2 regions of the Pseudoclavibacter sp. VKM Ac-2888 genome follow, and region 1 is predicted to be linked to the other one. Evidence: predicted binding sites of a transcription regulator. Region 1 holds the regulator's gene; the other holds the start of a gene.

Evidence for each region. The regulator LexA, encoded in region 1, represses DNA repair genes until DNA is damaged. The targets are predictions, from matches to a motif close to TCGAACANNTGTTCGA.
Region 2: the regulator LexA is predicted to act here: its motif matches at 4,527-4,542, upstream of ITJ61_RS00900 (HNH endonuclease signature motif containing protein).

What each region holds. Positions count from the first base shown of each region.
Region 1 is NZ_JADKSM010000002.1:388,390-400,298, forward strand. Features, by position in the region: gene ITJ61_RS17150 (regulatory protein RecX) at 1-402, shown strand, start outside; gene ITJ61_RS17155 (hypothetical protein) at 364-1,305, opposite strand; gene miaB (tRNA (N6-isopentenyl adenosine(37)-C2)-methylthiotransferase MiaB) at 1,373-2,896, shown strand; gene miaA (tRNA (adenosine(37)-N6)-dimethylallyltransferase MiaA) at 2,899-3,810, shown strand; gene dapF (diaminopimelate epimerase) at 3,866-4,777, shown strand; gene ITJ61_RS17175 (class I SAM-dependent methyltransferase) at 4,746-5,357, opposite strand; gene hflX (GTPase HflX) at 5,394-6,920, shown strand; gene lexA (transcriptional repressor LexA) at 7,034-7,687, opposite strand; gene ITJ61_RS17190 (LysM peptidoglycan-binding domain-containing protein) at 7,913-8,230, shown strand; gene ITJ61_RS17195 (histidinol-phosphate transaminase) at 8,276-9,364, shown strand; gene hisB (imidazoleglycerol-phosphate dehydratase HisB) at 9,374-9,982, shown strand; gene hisH (imidazole glycerol phosphate synthase subunit HisH) at 9,979-10,632, shown strand; gene priA (bifunctional 1-(5-phosphoribosyl)-5-((5-phosphoribosylamino)methylideneamino)imidazole-4-carboxamide isomerase/phosphoribosylanthranilate isomerase PriA) at 10,754-11,497, shown strand; gene ITJ61_RS17215 (SseB family protein) at 11,515-11,909, shown strand, end outside.
Region 2 is NZ_JADKSM010000001.1:184,257-196,165, forward strand. Features, by position in the region: gene ITJ61_RS00880 (hypothetical protein) at 124-369, opposite strand; gene ITJ61_RS00885 (SGNH/GDSL hydrolase family protein) at 757-1,506, opposite strand; gene ITJ61_RS00890 (hypothetical protein) at 1,677-2,012, opposite strand; gene ITJ61_RS00895 (DsbA family oxidoreductase) at 2,009-2,719, opposite strand; gene ITJ61_RS00900 (HNH endonuclease signature motif containing protein) at 2,835-4,397, opposite strand; gene ITJ61_RS00905 (Y-family DNA polymerase) at 4,592-5,914, opposite strand; gene ITJ61_RS19660 (LexA family protein) at 5,916-6,377, opposite strand; gene ITJ61_RS00915 (ABC transporter ATP-binding protein) at 6,433-7,293, opposite strand; gene ITJ61_RS00920 (FecCD family ABC transporter permease) at 7,290-8,402, opposite strand; gene ITJ61_RS00925 (iron ABC transporter permease) at 8,399-9,445, opposite strand; gene ITJ61_RS00930 (iron-siderophore ABC transporter substrate-binding protein) at 9,442-10,479, opposite strand; gene ITJ61_RS00935 (helix-turn-helix domain-containing protein) at 10,734-11,525, opposite strand; gene ITJ61_RS00940 (NAD-dependent epimerase/dehydratase family protein) at 11,576-11,909, opposite strand, start outside.

The sequences.
Region 1 (11,909 bases):
ATCGAACGGTGCACGGAACTCGGCTACCTCGACGACCTGCGGCTCGCCGAGCTGCTTGTTCACAAGGCGCGAGACAAGAAGCACTCCGGCATCCAGGGAGTCGAGCGCGCGCTCCGAGAGCGCTTCATCTCGGCCGAGGCCATGACGGAGGCCCTCGCCGAAGTCGACCGTGACGACGAGCTCGAACGGGCTCGCGACCTCGCCGCCGACCGGCTTCGACGTGTCAAGGGCCTGGAGCCCGACGTCGCGATCCGGCGCATCGCCGGTTTCCTGTCACGACGCGGCTATTCCGCTGGTGTTGCCTTCAACGCGGCACGCGAAGTCGTGCAGGGCGGACCGAGGTCAGGCAGGTCTTCGAGCGGTTCAGCCGGCGTGTTCTTCGGCGCCACGCCCGTCGAGTAGCGCCAGCGCCACTCGCTGGCCCTCGGCGTCGCGCGTCACCTCGAGGCGGACAAGCGCCTCCTCGAGGGCTCGGCGAGCGGCAGCCGGGGCACCGGCACGGTCATGGGCCTCCGCGAGCACGAATCCGACTCGGCCAGCGGCGCGCAGATCACGTTCCGCTTCGAGCGCAGAGATCGCCGCCATAGCCTGAGCCGTCGCCCCTGCCGGGTCTCCGTCACGCAACGAGGCGCGCGCTCGCCGCACCAGAACGATCGCCGCCTCCTGCTCATGCTCGGCAACCGGCGCAAGATGCACTGCAGCGATCTGCAGGCCAGCATCGAACCCGGCGAAAACCGCGGCACCCGACGGGAACGAGACGGACGACAGGGCCAGGAGCACCTCACTTCGACCAGCGAACGCCACAGCAACCGCCGCTTCCGAGCTCGCGGCTGCGGCGGGGGCCACAACCTCGTCGACCCAGCGATCCCACGCGAAATCACTCTGCCGGTACTGGTCGCGCAGCCCCGCGTCGCACACGATCAGCAGACCGTGACGGGGCTCGACCACCGGTACCTCGCCCTGCAGCTCGCCAGGCAGCGAATGCCAGTACGCCTCCTCGCGGGGCGCATCGCGCCAGCGCTCGGGCTCGTCGTTCGTCGAGACCGTGAGTGCTTCCACTCGCGAGGCCCCAGACGCATCCGACACCACCGTCGTCGTCGCAGCCAGCGGGCCGCCGCTCGTCCGGAGGACCAGGCCATCGACACCGTTCTCACCGCCAGCGGGACCTACGTACAGAGCCCCGCTCGGGGCCGAGATCGCAGCGACCCGCGCACCATGAGCCTCCACTGGGCCGGCATCGGTCTGCAGCAGACCTCGCTGAAGAGCAAGAGAAGTCGCCGGCGTGACGCCGTCATCTGAGGTCATGGCTCGCATCCCGTCAGCGTAGCGGTGGGAATGGCCAGGCGTGAAGCGAACGTAGAATTGACGGATCATGAGCGAGACAGCCACACCCATCGCATCATCCCCGGCAGCACTCAAGCCGGACGGTACTCCGCGGAGCTACGAGGTGCGCACTCTGGGCTGCCAGATGAACGTGCACGACTCCGAGCGCATGTCCGGATCCCTTCGTGCGGCAGGCTACGTCGAAGCCGACGGAGCCGACCCGGACATCGTCGTCATCAACACCTGTGCGGTTCGAGAGAACGCCGACAACCGGCTCTACGGCAACCTCGGCCAGCTCGCCGCGATCAAGCGCGAGCACGAGGGCATGCAGATCGCCGTCGGCGGATGCCTCGCGCAGAAGGACCGCGGGACGATCCTCGAGAAGGCCCCATGGGTCGACGTCGTGTTCGGCACGCACAACATGGGTGCGCTCCCGAGTCTCCTCGAGCGAGCCCGGCACAACGAGGAAGCACAGCTCGAGATCCTCGAGTCCCTCGACGTGTTCCCCTCCACACTTCCGACGAAGCGTGACTCGACCTACTCGGGGTGGGTCTCGATCTCCGTCGGCTGCAACAACACCTGCACGTTCTGCATCGTCCCATCTCTGCGGGGCAAGGAGAAGGACCGCAGGCCAGGCGATGTCCTGAACGAGATCCAGGCGCTCGTCGACGATGGCGCCATCGAAGTCACCCTCCTCGGGCAGAACGTCAACTCGTACGGAGTCGAGTTCGGCGACCGGCAGGCGTTCAGCAAGCTCCTGCGTGCCGCTGGCAGCATCGATGGGCTCGAGCGGGTGCGCTTCACCAGCCCGCACCCGGCGGCCTTCACGCAGGACGTCATCGACGCCATGGCCGAGACACCCAACGTGATGCCCCAGCTGCACATGCCGCTGCAATCGGGCTCCGACCGCATCTTGAAGGCCATGAGGCGCTCCTATCGGAGCGCCAAGTTCCTCGGCATCCTCGACAGCGTCCGCGAGCAGATGCCTCACGCCGCGATAACGACGGACATCATCGTCGGCTTCCCCGGCGAGACCGAGGAAGACTTCGCAGAGACGATGCGTGTCGTCGAGGCGTCCAGATTCGCGAGCGCTTTCACCTTCCAGTACTCCATCCGGCCAGGAACACCGGCCGCGACGATGCCCGATCAGGTGCCGAAGGCAGTCGTGCAGGAGCGCTACGAGCGACTCATGAAGCTGCAGGATCGCATCAGCCGGGAAGAGAACGAGAAGCTGATCGGCAGCGTCCAGCGCATCCTGGTCAGCGCAGCAGAAGGCAAGAAGGACGACGAGACACACCGCATGTCGGGACGCTCGGAGGACAACCGGCTTGTGCACTTCTCGCTCCCAGACGGCGCAGAACGTCCACGACCCGGTGATGTCGTCACCGGTGAGATCACGGGAGCGGCGTCGTTCCACCTCGTCGCAGATGCCACATCGAGCCGCCTCGACGTCCGTCGCACGAGAGCGGGGGACGCCTGGGACCGCTCGCTTGCCGAGAGCTGCGCAGTCCCCGCGCCGGCCGGGGCACCTGCTCGCGTCTCGCTCGGACTCCCGACGATCCGGCGCGGCTGAGCGTGTTCATCGCCATCGGGGGAGCAACCGGCACGGGGAAGTCGCAGCTGTCGCTGGACATCGCCGCCCGCCTGCGCGCCTCCGGGCGCGGAGCTCAGGTCATCAACGCCGACGCCATGCAGCTCTATCGGGGCATGGATGTCGGAACCGCCAAGCTCGCGCCCGGAGACCGTGAGGGGGTGCCGCATCACCTGCTCGACGTGCTCGATGTCACGGAAGACGCGAGTGTCGCCTGGTATCAGGAGCAGGCTCGAGGGCTGGTCGAGGAGATCGAGGCCGAGGGAGATGTGCCCATCCTCGTCGGGGGCTCTGGGCTCTACATCGCGGCCGTCTGCTTCGATCTGCGCTTTCCAGGGACCGACCCCGCCGTGCGAGCCGAGCTCGAGGCGGAGCTGCAGCTCGAGGGTCCCGGTCCGCTCTTCGCGCGGCTCCGTGCACTCGACCCCCAGGCCGCGGCCACCATCGACGCGCGCAACGGACGGCGCCTCGTACGGGCGCTCGAGGTGATCGAGGTCACGGGGGAGCCGTTCAGCGCTCAGCTGCCTGACCAGGAAGCCAGATGGCGGGACGTGACGTTCGCCGTCGTCGAAGAGCACCGGGAGGTGCTCACCCCCAGGCTCGACGCCCGCGTCGAGCGCATGTGGGAGTCGGGGCTGCTGGAGGAGACGCAGGCGCTTGCCGAGGCCGGGCTGGAGCAGGGCGGCACCGCCAAGCGCGCGATCGGGTACCAGCAGGCACTCGCGGAGCTTCGGGGCGAGATGAGCCGTGCTGAGGCGATCGCGGAGGCGCAGCTCTTGACCCGGAAGTACGCCAGGCGCCAGGTCTCCTGGTTCCGACGCTACGAGAGCGCGGTCCGCGCCCAGAGCGGGGAGGGGTTCGCGGCGCAGCGCATCCTCCAGGCCGCCGGACTCTGACCGGGAGACCACGCACGGCGCACACGGGGATCGAGAGTTCCGTAGCATTGGCCCCATGACACAACTCGCGTTCACCAAGGCGCAGGCCACCGGCAACGACTTCGTCCTCGTCTCCGACCCGGACGGGGAGCTGGACCTCGGGCCTCAGCGCGTGGCGCGGCTGTGCGATCGCAATTTCGGTGTCGGCGCAGACGGTCTCATCCGAGCGGTTCGCTCGCAGAACCTCGCTGAAGGGCGCGAGCTGCAGGCAGCCCACCCCCTGGCCGAATGGTTCATGGACTACCGCAACGGCGACGGATCGATCGCGGAGATGTGCGGCAACGGGGTGCGCGCGTTCGCGCGCTTCCTCACGGAAACAGGGCTGGTGACCCTTGAGGCGGGTGAGCGGCTGGAGATCGGCACGCGTGCCGGTCTGCGGGTCGTCGAGCGAGACGGCACGGGCTTCAAGGTCGACATGGGGCCGTGGCGCCTCGAAGGTGGCGAGCCGCTCGTCACCGTCCCGCACATCGGCGTCTCACGCCCGGGGCTCGGGATCGACGTCGGAAACCCTCACGTCGTCGTCGCGCTCTCGAGCGAGGAAGAGCTCGAGCGGCTCGAGCTCTTCCATGCACCGCTCATCGATCCAGCCCCTGAGCTGGGAGCCAACGTCGAGTTCGTCGTCCCGCACGACCAGCTCGTGCAGGACGGCGTCGGGCACATCCGGATGCGCGTGCACGAGCGGGGCGTCGGCGAGACTCTCTCCTGCGGCACCGGGGCCGTCGCGTCAGCACTGGCGGTTCGCTACTGGGCGGGCGCTGGCGCGCCGGATGCCTGGTCGGTCGGTGTGCCGGGTGGCGTGCTGCAGGTGACGGTCGGAGCTGTCGACGGCGTCGAGCATGTCTTCCTGGCGGGGCCGGCCGAGATCGCCTTCACGGGCAGTATCGAGGACGAGCTCGCTAGCGAATTCGCCTCACCCGCAGCACTCTGAAGCCCGCGTCCGTCGAGTGCCGCTCGACGGACAGCTCTGGTCCGAACTGCGCCGCGATCCAGGACTGCAGTGAGTCGCCGCCGAGCTTCTTGGCGACGACGAGCCAGGCTTCTCCCTCGGTGCTGAGGCGCGGCAGCCACGCGGAGAGCAGCTCGTGCAGGGCCTCTTTGCCGATTCGGATGGGCGGGTTCGACCAGATGAGGTCGAAGGTCGTGTCCTCGGGGACGTCCTCGGGGCGTGTCGGCGTGATGTTGTCGAGTCCGAGGGCCTGCGCGTTCTCACCGGTGAGCAGCAGCGCCCGTTCGTTGACGTCGACGGCCCGCACGTCCAGTTCGGGCGACTCGAGTGCGAGTGCGAGCGCGATCGGTCCCCAGCCGCACCCGAGGTCCAGCGCGGTTCCGGTCGAGGGCGGCGGGGGTGCTGCGTGCAGGAGCGCCTGGGTGCCGCGGTCCACGTGCTCAGGGCTGAAGGTACCGCCTGCCGTGATGACGGTCACCGTTCGGCCCCGGAGGTTGGCGACGACGCGTCGCCGCTCGAGAGGCCCGTCCGGGGTTGCTGAGAAGTAATGCTGAGCGGTCACCCCTAGACGCTAGCACCGGCGTAGAATAGTACGAATATGCGAGATTCTGAGACTCCTCCAGGCGAGAGCAACGACGCGATCGACCGAATCCTCCGAGCCGCGAAGGAACCGGGCGCCACGATGACCCTGTTCTCCTCCGGCAGAGCGCAGGCGCTGCAGGACGGCGCCAGCACGAGCTATGACGGCGAGGCCGACGGCGACCAGCTCGAACGAGAAGCCAGGCAGTCGCTGCGACGAGTCGAGAGCCTGCGAACGGAACTCGAGGACGTCACCGAGGTCGAGTACCGCAAGGTGCGCCTCGAGCGGGTCGTGCTCGTCGGCGTCTACCGCAGGAACTCTCTCGAGGAGGCCGAGAACTCGATGCAGGAGCTGGCCGCACTCGCCGAGACTGCGGGAGCCGTCGTCCTCGACGGCGTGCTGCAGCGTCGGCCGAACCCCGACCCCGCCACGTACCTCGGCCGAGGCAAGGTCGCTGAGCTCAAGGAGATCGTCGCGGCGCTCGAAGCCGACACGGTGGTCGCCGACACCGAGCTCGCGCCCAGCCAGCGTCGCGCGCTCGAAGACGAGATCAAGGTGAAGGTCATCGACCGCACCGCGGTGATCCTCGACATCTTCTCCCAGCACGCCAAGAGCCGCGAGGGCAAGGCGCAGGTCGAGCTGGCGCAGATGGAGTACATGCTCCCGCGCCTTCGCGGATGGGGCGAGTCGATGTCCCGGCAGGCCGGTGGCCAGGTCGGCTCCGGCGGTGCCGGCATGGGGTCACGAGGCCCTGGAGAGACCAAGATCGAGCTCGACCGTCGGCGCATCCGCACGAAGATGGCCAAGCTTCGCCACCAGATCGCCGACATGAAGGATTCGCGTGACGTGAAGCGCGCGACCCGACAGCGCAACCAGGTTCCGGCCGTCGCGATCGTGGGGTACACGAACGCCGGCAAGTCGAGCCTCCTCAACCGCATCACGCATGCGGGCGTCCTGGTCGAGAACGTTCTCTTCGCGACCCTCGACGCGACGGTGCGCAAGGCGGCGACGGAAGACGGCCGCCCCTACACGATTGCCGACACGGTCGGCTTCGTGCGCAACCTGCCCCACCAGCTGGTCGAAGCCTTCCGCTCGACGCTCGAGGAGCTGCAGGCTGCCGATGTCATCGTGCATGCCGTCGATGCCTCCCACCCGGATCCCGCCGCGCAGCTCGCCACGGTGCGAGACGTCATCGGAGAGGTCGAAGCCCACGATGTTCCCGAGATCGTGGTCTTCACGAAGGCCGACCTGGTCGATGGCGATCGACGCCTCGAGCTCCAGGGGCTCGCCCCCGACGGCCTCTTCGTCTCCGCGCACACGGGTGAGGGCATCGACCTGCTGCTCGGGCGCATCGCCGAGCTCCTGCCAACCCCCGAGGTGACCATCGAGGTCCTTGTGCCCTTCGAGCGCGGCGATCTGGTCTCCTACCTGCACGAGCGAGGTGCCGTGCTCGAGCTCGAGCACGTGGAGAGCGGCACGCGGCTCAAGGCCCGGGTCCACCCCGACCAGCTCGGACTGTTCGAGGCGTTCGCGGTCGCAGGCTGACGCACACGCATCAGTCCTCCTGAGGGAGGCATGCAGAAGAGCGGCGAGCCCATCGGGCTCGCTGCTCTTCTGCATCTGCTGACGTGTGCAGGCGCCGGTGCTTCCGGCTGCTCTCAGATGGAGCGGAGGACAGCGACGACCTTGCCGAGGATCTCGGACTCATCGCCGAGGATGGGCTCGAAGTCGCTGTTGCGGGGGAGCAGCCAGATGTGGCCGTCACGCTTGCGGAAGGTCTTGACCGTGGCTTCTCCATCGAGCATCGCGGCGACGATGTCGCCGTTCTCCGCGTTGCGCTGTGACCGCACGACGACCCAGTCGCCGTCGCAGATGGCAGCATCGATCATCGACTCGCCAACGACACGGAGCAGGAAGAGCTCTCCCTTGCCGACGATCTGACGGGGGAGCGCGAAGACGTCTTCGACCTGCTGCTCCGCCGTGATCGGGATGCCGGCTGCGATCCTGCCGACCACCGGGACGAACGCGGCCTCAGCCGTCTCGTTGGAATCGCCATCGTCGGTGTGGTCGAAGTGCACCAGCACCTCGAGGGCGCGGGGCATGCCCGGATTGCGCTTGATGTAGCCGAACTTCTCCAGCTGGCCGAGCTGGTGGGTGACGCTCGACAAGGAGACGAGGCCGACTTCGTCGCCGATCTCGCGCATGCTCGGCGGGTACCCGCGCGTGCGCACCGACTCCATGATGCAGGTCAGGATGCGCTCCTGCTTCTCGGTCAGTTTTCTGTAGATGTCGCTCGCTGGCTTCTTGGCCATGTCGTCTCCGTCCGCTCTCCGACACGGAATGTCGGTGGCAGGTGATGCACTGCCTGATAGCGCCAACCCTACCGAGGGTGCACGCAGGTACGAAACATTTCTTCGAGTGTTGTGGATGAAAGTTCGAGAGATTCGAACTGGAAGCCTTGACTTGGCACTTTGTTCGTAGCTATATTCAGTACATACATTCGACCACTCGAAGATGTGGACGAATCAGGAGGAATCATGAACACCACTGCCGTTGCACCACTCCGCCTCACCGTCCGAGGCCGTCGTGTCCTGCTCGCCATCGCTGCGCTGCCCGTCGCCGCAGCCATCGCCCTCGGGGCCACGCACATGAACTCCGCGGCGGCCTCGAGCGACGCCGCAGGCGTCGAGTTCGAGTACGTCACCGTCGGCGCTGGCGACACGCTCTGGGGCATCGCCGAGGAAGTCGCGGGCGATTCCGATATCCGCGACGTCATCGTCGAGATCTCCAAGCTCAACGCTCTTGAGAACGGCACGGTTCAGGCCGGGCAGCGACTCGCCCTCCCACTCGACTGAGTCCACAGCCCATTCCAGGCGCAGACCGCGTCGTAGGCTTGTGCGGTGACCTCGTTCGAAGACCTGCCCATCCGTGACGACCTCCGCGGACTCACCCCCTACGGAGCGCCGCAGCAGCCGGTGCGCGTTGCCATCAACGTCAACGAGAATCCGCACCCCGTGCCGGAGGTCGTGGCCAGGCGAATCATCGAGGCGATCGCCCGCGAGCTCCCCGGACTCAATCGCTACCCGGACCGCGAGTTCACGAAGTTGCGCGAGCAGCTGAGCGTCTACCTGGGCCGGGGCATCGGTCCCGAGCAGGTGTGGGCCGCCAACGGCTCGAACGAGATCATGCAGCAGCTGCTGCAGGTCTTCGGTGGCCCCGGGCGCAGCGTGCTCAGCTTCACACCCAGCTACTCGATGTACCCCCTTCTCGCCAGAGGGGTTGGGTCCGAGTGGATTCCGGTGCCACGCGCTGACGGCTTCGCGCTGACCGCGGACCTCGTCACGGAGGCACTTCGTCGAGAGCGCCCCGACATCACCATCATCTGCACGCCGAACAACCCCACGGGCACCGTCACCGATCTCGACGTGATCGCGGCTGCGTACGACGCGACCGACGGCATCCTGATCGTCGATGAGGCCTACGCCGAGTTCCTCCCTGATGGTCGGGAGACCGCGCTCTCCCTTCTCCCGGGTCGCGAGCGGCTCGTGGTCTCGAGGACCATGAGCAAGGCGTTCGCCTTCGCTGGCGCCCGCGTCGGGTACTTCGCGGCTCACGAGGCCGTCGTCGACGCCGTCCGACTCGTTCGGCTGCCGTACCACCTGTCCGCGATCACCCAGGCCGCCGCGACCGCAGCGCTCGAGTGCTCGGAGATCATGCTCCAGCAGGTCGACGCCATCCGCGAGCAGCGCGACCGCCTGCTGGTGGAGCTGCCCCGTCTTGGCTACACGCCGTGGGAGTCTGGCGCGAACTTCGTGCTGTTCGGCGACGTCGCGGATCCCGCGGCTACGTTCCAGCAGCTCCTCGACCGCGACATCCTTGTGCGGGATGTCGGCATCCCGAACGCGCTTCGGGTGACCGCCGGGACGCGCGCGGAGACGAGCGCGTTCCTGGCCGCACTCGCCGAGATCACCGATGCAGGGAAGGCCTAGGCTGGAGCGATGACCACGACGCCACGCACCGCGACCATCTCACGCGCGACGAGCGAGTCCTCGATTGAGCTGAGCCTGAACCTCGACGGGACCGGCATCGCCGACATCCAGACGTCGGTTCCGTTCTATGACCACATGCTGAATGCCTTCGCGAAGCACTCGCTGACCGATCTCACGATCCGTGCGACGGGTGACACGGAGATCGACGTGCACCACACGGTCGAGGACACGGCGATCGTGCTCGGTCAGGCGATCCGCCAGGCCCTCGGCGACAAGTCGGGCATCGCGCGCTACGGCGATGCGAGGGTGCCGCTCGATGAGTCGCTCGCCGAAGCCGTCGTCGACATCTCGGGGCGTCCGTTCCTCGTGCACACCGGGGAGCCGGAGGCCTTCATCTACCACCTCATCGGCGGGCACTTCACGGGCGCGATGGTGCGTCACGTCTTCGAGGCGATCACGTTCCACGCCGGTCTGACGGTGCACGTCGAGGTCATCCGCGGGCGCGACCCGCACCACATCGCCGAAGCGGAGTTCAAGGCGTTCGCCCGTGCGTTCCGCGCGGCCAAGCGACTCGACCCGGAGGTCGTGGGCATTCCTTCGACCAAGGGCGCGCTGTGACTTCAGTCGCACGTCCGCGGGTGGTCGTCGCTGACTACGGCTCGGGCAACGTTCACTCGGCCGTGAAGGCGCTCGAAGCGGCTGGTGCTGAGGTCGAGCTGACGGCCGACCGCGCTGCCGCCGCCGACGCCGACGGCTACGTCGTGCCAGGTGTCGGGAGCTTCGCTCACGTCATGGAGGCCATCAATCGTCAGCGCATCGGGGAGATCGTCGGCCGGCGCCTTGCAGGGGGGCGCCCCGTGCTCGGCATCTGCGTCGGCATGCAGATCTTCTTCGACGGCGGCATCGAGGGTGGCAGGCGAGCCGAAGGTCTGGGCGAATGGCCGGGCGAGGTGACCGAACTGCGGGCAGAGGTCCTTCCGCACATGGGATGGAACCTCGTCGACCCCCCGGCGGACTCGAAGCTCTTCGCCGGCATTGCTCGGGAGCGCTTCTACTTCGTGCACTCGTACGCGGCGCATGAGCTCCCGCTCGACCCGCATCCGAAGGCCCGCCCGGTGCTCGTGACCCATGCCGAGCACGGCGAGCGCTTCATCGCGGCAATCGAGAACGGCCCGTTGTCGGCGACGCAGTTCCACCCGGAGAAGTCCGGCGAGGCTGGCGTGCGCCTGCTTCGGAACTGGATCGAGACGCTGCCGAAGCGCGCCTAGTGCTGCTGCATCGGCGCGCTGCACCGCCGCCTGCCGATACGCTATTGCCCGGACTGCCAGGGCATCCCCTTTCGGCGTCGATGCCCCGGCGCCTCAGAACGAGAACAAGGAACCTACGCGCGTGAGCGAATTCAACACGTCACCGGAGCTCGTGCTCTTCCCCGCAATCGACCTCGCCGGCGGCAAGGCGGTTCGTCTGGTTCAGGGCGAGGCTGACTCCGCCACGAACTACGGCGATCCTGTGGATGCGGCGGAGGACTGGATCGAGCAGGGTGCGGAGTGGATCCACCTCGTGGACCTCGACGCGGCCTTCGGGCGCGGGGAGAACCGCAGTGTCATCAAGCGCGTCATCCGGGCGGCCAAGCACGTCAATGTGGAGCTGTCCGGCGGGATCCGTGACGACGAGTCCCTCGAGCGTGCGGTGGACGCCGGTGCGCGCCGCATCAACCTCGGCACCGCCGCGCTCGAGAATCCGGAGTGGGCGGCGAACGTCATCGCTCGCTACGGCGAGCTCATCGCCGTCGGCCTCGACGTGCGTGGCACCACGCTCGCGGCTCGCGGCTGGACGCGCGATGCTGGTGACCTCTGGTCGGTACTCGAACGGCTCGAGGAGGCCGGTTGCGCACGTTACGTCGTGACCGACGTGACGAAGGACGGCACCCTCCAGGGCCCGAACCTCCAGCTCCTCAGCGACATCCTCGACCGGACCGACCGTCCCGTCGTCGCCTCTGGCGGCGTTTCGAGTCTCGACGACATCGCGGCGCTGCGTGGCCTCGTGCCGCAGGGCCTCGAGGGCGCGATCGTCGGCAAGGCGCTCTACTCGGGGGCCTTCACGCTCGTCGAAGCGCTCGACGTCGCATCCTGACTCGAGAGGTCTGACCCATGCCGTCGCTGCCAGAGCATTTCCAGCCCAGCAAGGCCGACTCTGCTGGCCAGAGCTGGTCTGGGCGGAGCTTCGGCGACAACCCGTTCCGCGACGACGACGGCACGGCGCCGGCGCAGTTCGTCGCGGCGATCCGGCGCTTCCGGGCTCGGGAGGTGGGTCCCGACGCGGTGGTCGACGCATTGCGTCAGGCTCGCGTGCTGATCCCGCTCGTGGCGAAGCTGGGCGAAGCCGATGTCAACACGCAGGGTGTGACCGTCGACAAGAGCGCTGATCTTTCCATCGTGACGGTCGCCGGCCCAGACGGTCGCACCGTCCTGCCCGTGTTCACCTCGGCGGAGGCGATGAGGGTCTGGAATCCCAAGGCTCGGCCGGTGCCTGCGCTCATGCAGCG
Region 2 (11,909 bases), on a different contig from region 1:
CGCCCGCTTGCGGCTGGACCCGCCATCCGGACGCACCGCTGTGCAGATGCACCCGCTGTCCGGATGCACCCACCGTGCTCATGCGCCCGCTCTGCAGCGGGGCCGGACATCTGACTGGGGCCGCTACCCGGCTGTGCGGGTGTTGGCGGGAGCGCGGCGTCCGGTCCGGCGGCGCCGGGGACGTGCCGCCGCGACGTCCGATTGGTCGTGCTCGACGGGGAAGAGGGCCTCGGAGAGGGCTTCCTGGGCTTCGTCGAGCGTCCCGTAGTCGCCGATGCTCTGGCCCTGTGGGCCCTGGAGGGTGTGCAGTCCGGTGTCTGCGATCGTGATGAAGCCAGCGAACTCGTCGCTGATGGTTGCCGCGTACACGTCGTCGTCGGCTTGTCGCCAAGAGACTCGAGGTGCGGGCAGGGTAAATGGTATTGCGAGTGTGATGCGATTCTTCGTTTCGTTGCGGCGCAACCCGCCAGCGTTGGCGGGGCGCGTTCTTTCAAGCATGTGTGCGCCGCTGTGGGCGCCTGCTGGTCAGCCGACTCGTGCTCGTGAGCAGGGTGGGCGTCTCGGACTTGGGTCCTGGTGGCCACGGATCCGGTGGCGCGGATGGCGACAGGCAGGATCTGGAATGTCCGCGAGAAGCGGGGTGACCATGCGTCGACTCAACCACTATACGGCACGAAGCCTGAATGAGAAGGTTTTCTCATGAGCGATGACATCAACGGCAGCGTTTGCGGGCCGCCGCTCTCGCTGACGGTGCTGCTAGTCGGTGGCGACCGGGTCGAGCGTCGGGTACTTCGGCGTGCGCGAGTCGCCTGACGACTTGCCGGTGAGTCGACGACCAATCCAGGGAAGCACGTACTCACGCCAGTACTCGGAGTTGCGGGGTCGCTGGATGCTGGGGGTCTGGGGCCCGAAGTCAGGTGCGGGCACGTCGAGGGCGGTGAGGACGTTCGCGGCGACCCTCCGGTGGCCGCTCACCCCCATGTGGAGGCGGTCGCGCGACCAGTAGTCGAGGTGGCGCAGCTCAGGGTCCGCCCAGTTGTCGACGAAGGTGACGCCGGCTTGCGGCGGCATCTTGGCGTGCACCGCGGCGGCGAGCGCGTCTCCGCGGGCGGCGATGCGCTTGCCCATGGGGAGGTGGTCCGAAGGATTCGCGCCCGAGAGGAGGATGACGTGGATGCCGGCGTCGAGGGCCTGCTTGGCGCCGTCGACGAGACGCTGGGCGACGTCATCGATGGAGACGCGTGGGCGGAGGATGTCGTTGCCGCCGCCGTTGAGGCTCATGAGCTGCGGCTTGAGGGCAATGGCGGCGGGGAGCTGCTCTTCGAGGATCGCGTCGAGAAGTCGCCCCCGGATGGCGAGGTTCGCGTAGGTGACCGGCTCCGGTGACGAGACAGCGAGACCCTGCGCGACGAGGTCGGCCCAGCCGCGCACCCGGCCATCCGGCAGCTCATCGCCCACGCCCTCGGTGAAGCTGTCACCTACGGCGACGAAACTCGTGAATCCCATGGGGAGAGTCCATCACACCGGAGCACCCGCGCCGCTCAGGAGCGGAGACGCGCGCCGGAGCCAACTCGCGCTCTTCCTGCAGACTCGGCGGCGGGGGAGTTCAGAGCAGAGCTGCTGTGCGGGACGCAGCTCTGCTCTGCTCCGCTCTGCTCTGCTCTGCTCTGCTCAGCTCAGATCAGGCAGGCGTCGCCCTCGCAGGCGATGCCTGCGTCCCCCAGCATCGTGAAGCCGCCTGCCTGAACGGACCCCGGAGCGGCGTCCGATTCCGCGTCCAGGGCAGCTGGCGTCACGACTGAAGCGCTCAGGGTGCCAGTGCTCACGCTCGAAGTGCCCGAGCCCGTGCCCGTGCCTGAGCCCGCAGTCGCGGCCGCATCCGCAGATGCACCTGGAGTCGCCGTCGCCGTCTCCGGAGCCGCCGCAGCTGGATCCACGGCCGCAGCAATAGTGGGGGCGTCGGTCGTGGCGGTGGCGGACTCGTTCACGCTGTCGGTCAAGTGGTCGGTCACGCGGTCGTGTTGTCGCGGTCGGTGGTGACCTTGTTCAGGACATCCGCGAAGGTCGCCGCTTCCTGGGCCCCGGAGACGCCGTACTTGCCGTCGATGACGAAGAACGGGACGCCTTGGATGCCGTACGCCTGCGCCTGCTGCTGGTCGGCGAGGACATCGTCGTGGTGGACTCGCTCTTCGAGCGCGTGCACGGCAGCGGCGCGGTCGAGGCCGAGCTCTTCGGCGAGGTCGGCCAGCACTTCGATGTCGCTGAGGTCGCGTCCTTCGACGAAGTAGGCCTTGAGGAGGCGCTCCTTCGCGTCGAGCTGGCGGCCGTTGGCCTTCGCGAAGTGGATGAGCTCGTGCGCGCGCACGGTGTTGACGTGCTGGACGGAGTCGAAGTCGTAGTCGAGGCCGACGTCCTTCGCGATGCCGGTGACACGGTCGAGCATCTGCTCGACCTGCACGACGGGGAGCCCCTTGCGCTCGGCGAGGTACTCGGTGGTCGAGCCGTGGAAGTCGATGGGCGTATCGGGGGACAGCTCGTAGCTGTGGTATTCGATCTCCACGGCCGGGGCGTCACCCGACGCGGAGAACTGCTCGATGCCGCTCTCCAGTTTCCGCTTGCCGATGTAGCACCAGGGGCAGGCGATGTCCGACCAGATGTCGATGCGGATCGGAGCCTGGGTCGATGCGGCCTGAGGTGTGTTCTGAGTTGCTGTCGTCACACGCAATGCAACAGGGCCCCTTTCTCGCCTATTCCCAGGCGAAGCCTGCGGGCCGACGGTCCAGACGGCACGCCGACGGACCCCTTCCTCAACCCTCGAGTGGAGTCGAGTCGAGTCAGAACGGTGGCTCGGGAGGGGCGCTGGGCGCCGCGGGCGGAGGATCCTCGTCTCTTTTGCGGGGCGGTTTGCTGCCTCGCCGCCAGGGCAGGTCGTCGGTGGGTGTGAAGGTGGGGCCGTGGGGTTCGGGGTGATCGATGTAGGTTTTTCCGCTTGGGGTGGTCCATTGGAGGGTGCCGCCGTCGTGTTGGGTGACGGTCCAGGCGGTGTGGTGCTTGATGATGTGGTGGTTTTTGCAGAAGTCGCTGAGGTTCCAGGTGGCGGTTGTGCCGCCGTATTGGTGGTCGATGGTGTGGTCGAGTTCGCAGTTCGTGGCGGGTTGGCGGCAGCCGATGAAGCGGCAGTGGATGTCGCGGGCTTTTAGGAAGGCGCGCATGGCCGCGGTGGGGGTGTAGGCGTCGACGGCTTGGAGTGCTCCGGTGATGGGGTGGGTGAGGAGGCGGATGAAGGCGGGTGCGGTCGCGGCGAGGTGTTTCGCGTCTTCGATGGGCATGGGGGACATGCCCTCGAGCAGCGCCGGTGCGCGGCGAGGGTGGCCATCTCTGTCGGCTTCGGTCGGGCCTCCGCCTCCGCCTCCGCTGCCGTCCGCGCCGGTGTCGGTGTGGGTGTGGGTGTGGGTGTGGGTGAGGAGTGTCGTGATGGGGATGCTGAGCTGGACGGTGGCTTGAATGCCTTTCGCGGCGCTCGAGACGGTGGGGTCGCTCGTGAGGAGCAGGTCGGCGATGACGTCCGCCATGACCTGGTCGAGGGTGCGCTCGTCGGGCGCGACCGGGTCTTCGGTCGTCTCGGTCGTGCTGCTCTCGGGGGTGTCGGGGGAGTGGGTGGCTGGCTTGGGGCGGGCTTTGATGATGGCCTTGCTCTGCTTGCGCGCTCGGTCGCGGATCGCGTGCGCGACGAACGAGCTCATGAGTACCCGCAGGATGCTCATGCCGTCGCCGAGGTCCTCGACGCTCACGCGGCGCCGTTGCTTCGCGCGTTCGTGGCGTTGCTCGATGGACTCCCCGGTGAGCTCTTCCGCGACGCGCTCGGCCGCGTGCTGCAGCGCTGCCGGCGGGAGGGGCTCCCGGCGCACGCGCTCCAGCATGACCTGGACGAACTCGCCGCGCCGGTGTGTCTGCTCGGCCGGGTCGTCGTGGTTGATCTTCAGGCCGGTCTCGACGAGCTTGTGCACCTGCGCGGGGGTGGTGGTGTTCGTCTCGAGCGCGAGGGCGAGGGCCGGGAACTCGCGCAGCGTCACGGATGCTGACGCGAGGTGTCCCTGGGCGGTGCCGGCGGCGAGCTTCACGAGCAGAGCGACCTCGTTCGCGATCGATCGCACGTGCATGGCCGATTCCGCGCATCCCTCAGCGACATCGAGGGCGTGCCCGAAGTCGTACGCGGCGGCGTGGGCTCGCAGCTGCAGGGCGGCGCCGGCCGCGAGCATCGCCGCGGCTGCTTCCTCCATCGCGAGGATCTCGGAGCGGCGAGCCGCGACAGAAGCCGGGTCCGAAGGGTCGAACCCCGGATCCGGAACCGGGCTCGGCCCTGTGGCCAACCCCTCGTGTCTGTCGCGCTGCTGCATGCCCAAAGTCTACGAACGACCACCGACATTCGAGAGGGTGGTGGATAACTTTCTCGGAGCACTTGGGGTGCGGCTTGCGGTTCAGTGAGTCTGTTCACAGACATGACATGCACTTCATTCGGCAGTTATTGGTACGTGTGTTCTATCCGATGCGGATGAAAACCAGAACTCACGTTAACCGAGAACTGCGACACTCACTCCGCCTTGACGACCGCCAGCTCGTCCCAGTGGGTGGTTGCGCGGGGTGAGACCATGTCGCGGCGCATGGTCCAGCTCCGCCCGCTACGGAGGCCGGCGATGCCGAGCCCAAGCGATTCCTGGCCGAACTTCGCGGCGACGGCGTCGAGGGCCTCGCCCACGCGCCTGTCTTCGCCGCGCTCGTCGAAGATGTCGAGCGCCGCGTACGAGTCTCGCGCGACGAACTCGAAGAGCGAGACGCCGACGCGCACGTACTTCAGCTCGGCTCGCAGCTGCGGGCCGAGGGCGGTGGCGGCGGCGCGGAAGAGCACGACCGGGTCGTCGGTGGGTTCCGGGAAGGCGACGGACACGGCGTGCGACTCGTGCCCTTCGCGGAAGGGGGAGGTCGCCGCGTAGCAGCTCATGGCCCGCGTGAGCGAGCCTTGCGCGCGGAGCCGGGCGGAGGCGCGCTGCGTGTACACGGAGAGCACCTCCTCGAGCTCCTGCACGGTCGAGATGGGCACTGCGAAGGAACGGGAGAACTGGATCTGCTCGCGCTCCGACGGGACCTCATCGATGGGGAGGCAGTCGATGCCGCGCAGCTCCTGGACGACGCGCTCCTGGACGACGCCGTAGCGGTGGCGGATGGCGGTGGGCGAGGACTCGCGGAGGTCGAGGGCGGTGCGGATGCCGAGGCCCACGTATTTCGCGGCCATCTTGCGCCCGACGCCCCAGACGTCGCCGATGTCGATGGTGCTGAGGATCCCGCTGAGCTGCTCGCGTCCGTAGGCGCCGAGGTGGCAGACGCCGCCGAGCGACGGTTCGGATTTGGAGCCGCGGTTGGCGAGCTTGGCGAGCGTCTTGCTCGGGGCGATCCCGATGCTGACGGGGATGCCGATGAGCTTCCGCATCGCCACCCTGATCTCGCGGGCGACGGCGAGGGCCTCCCGGCGGTCGCCTGGCAGCCGGATGAAGCTCTCGTCGATCGAGTACACCTCCTGCGATGGCGTGTAGCGGCCGAGGAGCTCGATGGTGCGGGCGTTGATGTCGCCGTAGAGCTCGTAGTTGCTGGAGCGGGCGACGACGCCCTTCATCGCGGCTTCCGGGGCGATGGCCTGCCAGGGGGCGCCCATCGGGATGCCGACGGCTTTCGCCTCCTCGGAGCGCGCGATGACGCATCCGTCGTTGTTGGAGAGCACGACGATGGGCTTGCCTTCGAGGCTGGGGTCGAAGATGCGCTCGCAGGATGCGTAGAAGTTGTTGGCGTCGACGATGGCGATCGCGGGCTGCCGGAGCGCCAGCGGCGAGGCCTGGGTCGAGTCGCGCGTCGCGTCCGTCATCTCAGACACGGTGGAGGCATCTCGTGACGACGCCCCACACGGTGAGCTCGCTGAGCTCTTCGAGCACGATGTCGGCGTACGCGGGGTTCTCGGGCGCGAGGCGCACGCGGCCGTGCTCGAAGCGCAGGCGCTTGACGGTGAGCTCGCCGTCGACGACGGCGATGACGACGTTGCCGTCGTGCGGTTCGAGGGAGCGGTCGACGATGATCTCGTCGCCGTCGAAGATGCCGGCCCCGATCATGCTGTCGCCGCTGACGCGGACGATGAAGGTCGCGGCGGGGTCGTTGATGAGGTGCCGGTTGAGGTCGACGGGGCCGGAGTAGTAGCCCTGGGCGGGTGAGGGGAAGCCGGCTGGGACTGCTTCGTCCGCGCGTTCCGGGAGCTGCGCATTGGGCGTGCTGCCGGATTCGACCTCTTCCGGGTGCCCGAGGGGAGCGAGGATCTCGACGCCTGCATCGCTCACGGTCGGCACCCTGTCCTTCGTCTCGGCGGAGAGAGCGGGGTGTGGTCCCGCTCGCTCACGCGTGTGTTCGAGCCCCAATTGTCGCGGATGAACCTTCGGGATGCGTGACGGATGCATCCGCCGAGTGGTGGCGACCGATGGGCACCATGAGCGGCCGGCCCGAGACTGGGTCCTCCACGACGAGGCTCTCGAGCCCGAAGACGGCGCGCACCGTGTCGACCGTGAGGACGTCGCCGGGCTCGCCCGCTGCGTGCAGTCCGCCGTCGGCGAGCGCGATGAGGTGGTCGGCGTAGCGCGCTGCCAGGTTGAGGTCGTGGAGCACCATGACGATGGTCGTGCCGCGGGACTGGTTGAGGTCGGTGAGGAGGTCGAGCACCTCGATCTGGTGGCTGACGTCGAGGAAGGTCGTCGGTTCGTCGAGCAGCAGGAGGTCGGTCTGCTGGGCGAGGGCCATCGCGATCCACACTCGCTGCCGCTGGCCGCCGGAGAGCTCGTCGACGTGGCGGTCGGCGAGGGCGGTCGTCTCTGTCGCTTCGAGGGCGGCGGCGACGGCGAGGTCGTCGTCGTGGCTCCACCTGGAGAGGATGCTCTGGTGCGGGTGGCGACCGCGGCCGACGAGGTCGGCGACCGTGATGCCCTCGGGGGCGATGGGGGACTGGGGGAGGAGCCCGAGGATGCGCGCGAGCTGCTTCGCGGGTGTCCTGTGCACTTCCTTGCCGTCGAGGAGGACGTGCCCGTCGCGAGGCGTGAGGAGCCGCGACATGGAGCGCAGCAGCGTGGACTTGCCGCACGCGTTCGCACCGACGATCGCCGTGACCTTGCCTGGCGGCACGAGGAGGTCGAGCTCGTCGATGACGACTCGGTCGCCGTAGCCCAGGCTGAGCTGCTCGACGATGAGGGTGTGGTCTGCGGTCATAGCGAGCCTCCCGCGCGGTTCGTGCGGATGATCAGGTAGATGAGGAACGGCGCACCGAGCACGCCGGTCACGACGCCGACGGGGTAGCGGGTGCCGAGGAGGAACTGGCCGACGAGGTCGGCGACGAGCACGAGGAGGGCTCCGACGAGGCCGGCGGGGATGAGGAGTGATCCGCCTCCGCCGAAGAGCCGGGCGGCGATGGGTCCGGCGAGGAACGCGACGAAGGCGATGGGGCCTGCGGCGGCTGTCGCGAAGGAGAGCACGCCGACGGCGGTGACGATGACGATGAGCCTCGTGCGGTTGACGCGCACCCCGAGGGCCGCTGCGGTGTCGTCGCCGAGCTGCGTTGCCGAGAGGCTGCGGCTCTGGGCGAGGAGGATCGGGACGAGCGCGACGATCGAGATCGCGACCGGGAGGATGGCGTTCCAGGATGCGCCGTTGAGGCTGCCGTTGAGCCAGCGCAGCGCTTCCTGGAGGTCCCACTGGGCGGCCTGCGAGAGCACGTAGTTGGTGATGCTGTCGAGCATGGCGGCGATGCCGATGCCTATCAGGATGAGGCGCGTTCCCGTGACGCCGCCCTTGAACGACAGGACGTAGATGAGGATGGCGACGCCGAGGCCGACGAAGATCGCGAAGAAGGACACCTCGTTCGCGCCAAGCGAGAGCGTGACGATGCCGAAGGCCGCGGCCGCGCTGGCGCCGGAGGAGATGCCGATGATGTCGGGGCTCGCGAGCGGGTTGCGCAGCATCGTCTGGAAGGTGACGCCGGCGAGGCCGAACGCGAGGCCGGCGAGGATCGCGAGTACGGCACGCGGGAGTCGGAGCCGCCCGACCGTGAAGGTCGCGCCCTGCACGTCCTGGCCGAGGACGACGGCGATGACCTGGTCGAGGCCGTAGAAGGTCTGTCCGACCATGAGCGAGACGACGAAGACGACGAGGATGAGGGCGACGAGTACCAGCATCAGCAGTCGGCGTCGCGCGCTGCGTCGGCCGCGGCTGCGCGCGACGGCGCGGGCTGTCGCCTCGATGACGGAGTTCGGGGAGGCCGGGGCGAGCGAGGTCGGCGAGGAGGCTGGCGCGGCAGAGCCCGTAGGGCGGGTCGCGGTCATAGGGCGCGCACTTTCGAGCGGCGGACGATCCAGATGAAGATGGGGGCTCCGATGATGGCCGTGATGATGCCCACGTCGATCTCGGACGGGCGGGTGAGGATGCGGCCGAGCACATCCGCCCCCGTCAGCAGGGAGGCGCCGACGACGGCGGAGAAGGGCAGTACCCAGCGGTGGTCGACGCCGAACATGAGGCGGCAGGCGTGAGGCACGACGAGGCCGACGAACGCGATGGGGCCCGTGACGGCGGTGGCGGCGCCGCAGAGCACGACGGCGCCGAGGGCCGCCGCGCCGCGCGTCAGCGCGACGCGTTCGCCGAGCCCAGCGGCGAGATCGTCGCCGAGGGCAAGCGAGTTGAGGCCCTTCGCGGAGGCGAGGCTGACGAGGAAGCCGACGATGAGGAACGGCAGGACCTGCGAGATGCTGTCCCAGGTGCCTCCGCCGACGCCGCCGATCTGCCACGACCTGGCGCTCTGGCTGATGTCGCCCCGGGGCAGGATGATGGCGGTCACGAACGACGCGAGCGCGGCCGACGTCGCCGCACCGGCGAGGGCGAGCTTGAGGGGCGTCGCGCCGCCCCGCCCGAGCGAGCCGACGACGTACACGAAGACGGCCGCGAGGGCCGCGCCGGAGATGGCGACCCAGATGAAGCTCGACGCGGAGGACAGGCCGAAGTAGGCGATTCCCGTCACGACGGCGAGGGATGCGCCCATGTTGACGCCGAGGATGCCCGGGTCTGCGAGCGGGTTCCTGGTGACGCCCTGCATGACGGCGCCCGAGACGCCGAGGGCGGCCCCGACGGCGACGGCGAGGAAGGTGCGGGGGATGCGCTTCGCGATGGCCGCCTCGTCGAAGCCGTTCGTCGATCCGCCGAGGGCTGCCACCGCATCCGCCCAGCTCACGTCGCGCGATCCGATCATGACGGACACGACGATGAGCGCGCCGAGCGAGGAAATCGCGAGGAGGAACCACAACGCCCGCAGCCGCCGGGGGCGTCGCACGATGGCGACACCCCCGGCGGCTACGGGAGGAGCGGTCTGGGTCACTTGACCTGTTCTGCTGCCTGCGAGAGGAGCGCGACGTAGTCGTCGAGGATCCACGAGATGGACAGCGGCGTGGGGTTCGCGGCCGTGCCGAGCGGCTCTGTGCCTGGCAGGTTGACGATCGAGCCGTTGGCGACGGCGGGGATCTGCGAGAGCACGGGGTCGCCCTGGAGGGTCTGGACGAGCTCCTCGCCACCGTAGGTGACGATGATCTCGACGTCGGCGAGCGTGTCGCTCTGCTCGGCGCTGATGGTCTGCGAGAACTGGTCGGTCGATGCCGACGCGTCGACGAGGCTCTGCGGGAACGTCATGCCGAGGTCCTCGAAGAATGCGCTGCGGGTGTCGTGCGTCGTGTAGAAGCTGACCTGGCTGAGGTCGGTCTCGTCGACGTGGGTGAGGAACATGGTCTTCTTGCCCTGAATGGCCGGGTACTTGGCCGCCGTCGCCTCGATCTCACCCTCGAGCTCGGTGATGAGTGCGTCGCCTTCGGCCTCGAGGCCCATGCCCTGGCTGTTGAGGCGGATCATGTCGCGCCACGAGGTCGCCCAGGCCGTCTCCGGGTAGGCGACGACCGGTGCGATCTCGGAGAGGGTGTCGTAGTCCTCCTGCGTCAGGCCCGAGTACGCGGCGAGGATGACGTCGGGGTTCGTGTCCGCGACGGCCTCGAAGTCGACGCCGTCGGTCTCGTCGAAGAGCACCGGGGTCTCGCCGCCGAGCTCTTCGAGCTTCTCGCTCACCCAGGGGAGGATGCCGTCGCCGTTGTCGTCGCCGAAGTCGGCCCTGGCCATGCCGACGGGCACGACGCCGAGGGCGAGGGGCACTTCCTGGTTGGCCCAGTTGACCGTGGCGATGCGCTCGGGCTTCTCGGTGATCGCCGTCGTGCCGAGGGCGTGCTCGATGGTGATCGGCGTGAAGTCGCCGTTCGCTGCGCCCGGCTCCGCGTTCGTGCCGGCGGAGGGGGTGGTCGAGCAGGCGGCGAGGCCTGCCGTGAGCAGCGCTGTCGCGGCGAGGGCGACGAGCTTGGAAGCGCGGGGCATGGTGTCCTTTCGAGGGGGGAGCTGAGCCTTTTGCGCACGCCGATGAACGCCGTCTGGCGGCGGAGAGGCGGGGTGCGGTGTCGAAGTCAGCGGCAGCCGTGCAGGGCCGAGAGCTTGCCCTGTTAGGAGTGCCTTACCAAAGCTAAGCGACGCGCGTCGCGTTTGCAATCGAGGCGAACCGACACATTTCTTTGCGAAACAGACACCGTGTGGTGCGTGTGGTCGCGATCGGCGGCTGCTTCAGCCCGCCAGGGCTACTGAGCCCGGAACCGCCCCGGACTCATCCCCGTGACCCGCCGGAACGCGGTGCCGAAGGCGCTCGCCGACCGGAACCCCGTGGCGACCGCAACGTCGTCGATGCTCTCTCCGTCAGTGAGGAGCACGATGGCGCGCTGGATGCGAGCCGTTGCGACCCAGCGGCTGAAGCCCAGGCCGGTCTCCGACTGGAACTGCCGTGTGATCGTGCGGGCGCTCACACCCAGCTCGACCGACCACTCCTCGAGTGTGCCAGCGTCGCGGACATCCGCCCTGACCGCGTCGACGATGGGAGCGAGCAGGGGCGAGTCGGGGATGCGCAGCAGCAGTTCATGCGGGGAGGGGGCGAGCACGTCGAGCACCATCGCCTCGGTCGTCGCCCGGGACGCGTCGTCGAGTCCGGGCTCCGCGAGACGGTCGAGCAGCAGGCGCAGCAGGTCGGTGACGTCGACAGCGACGGGTTCGTCGGCGATGGGGGCCGTCGTCTGCACGCTGAACATCGCCGTCCGGTACCAGGTGCCGGCCGGCGTCCACGCCGTGTGCCTGACCCCGGCGGGGATCCAGAGGCCGACGGCCGGCGTGATCGTCCACGTGCGTGGGCCGACGGTCAGCGAGGACGCGCCGCGCGTGTTCCAGATGAGCTCGTGCGTGGGGTGGGAGTGCTCCTCCCAGAACGTGTTCCGCTCGATCGCCTCATTCATGCCGTCGATGACATACGGCACGTCGATGGAGCCTGCCTCATAGAGGGGCAGGCTCCTCCGGTCGACCTCCGGAGCGCCGAACGTGCTCATGGCACCAGCCTACGGAGCCGAGCGGATGCCGCCCGCACGGCGGTCGTCGTTCAGCTGTGCTCGGCCTTCAGCCAGTCACCGGACGTCGGCGTCCACCCGTAGGCGTCCCGCGCGTACTGCCCGGTCGCGGCCTGGTCCTGCAGGAGCGCGTCGGCGAAGGGGGCGCCGAGCCGCTCGCGGCTCGCATCCGGTGTCTCCTCGACGAGCTCGACCGTGCCGTGCCCCGACGAGGCGATCTCGCGAACCGTGGGGTTCTCTCCGCTGGCCGCGATCACGTAGCCGACGGCGGCACCCTTCTCGAGGACCCGGACGTACAGCTCGGCGAGGTCGTCGACGTGGACGAGTGTCCACCGCTGCCTGCCGTCGCCGACGAGGGACACGGGG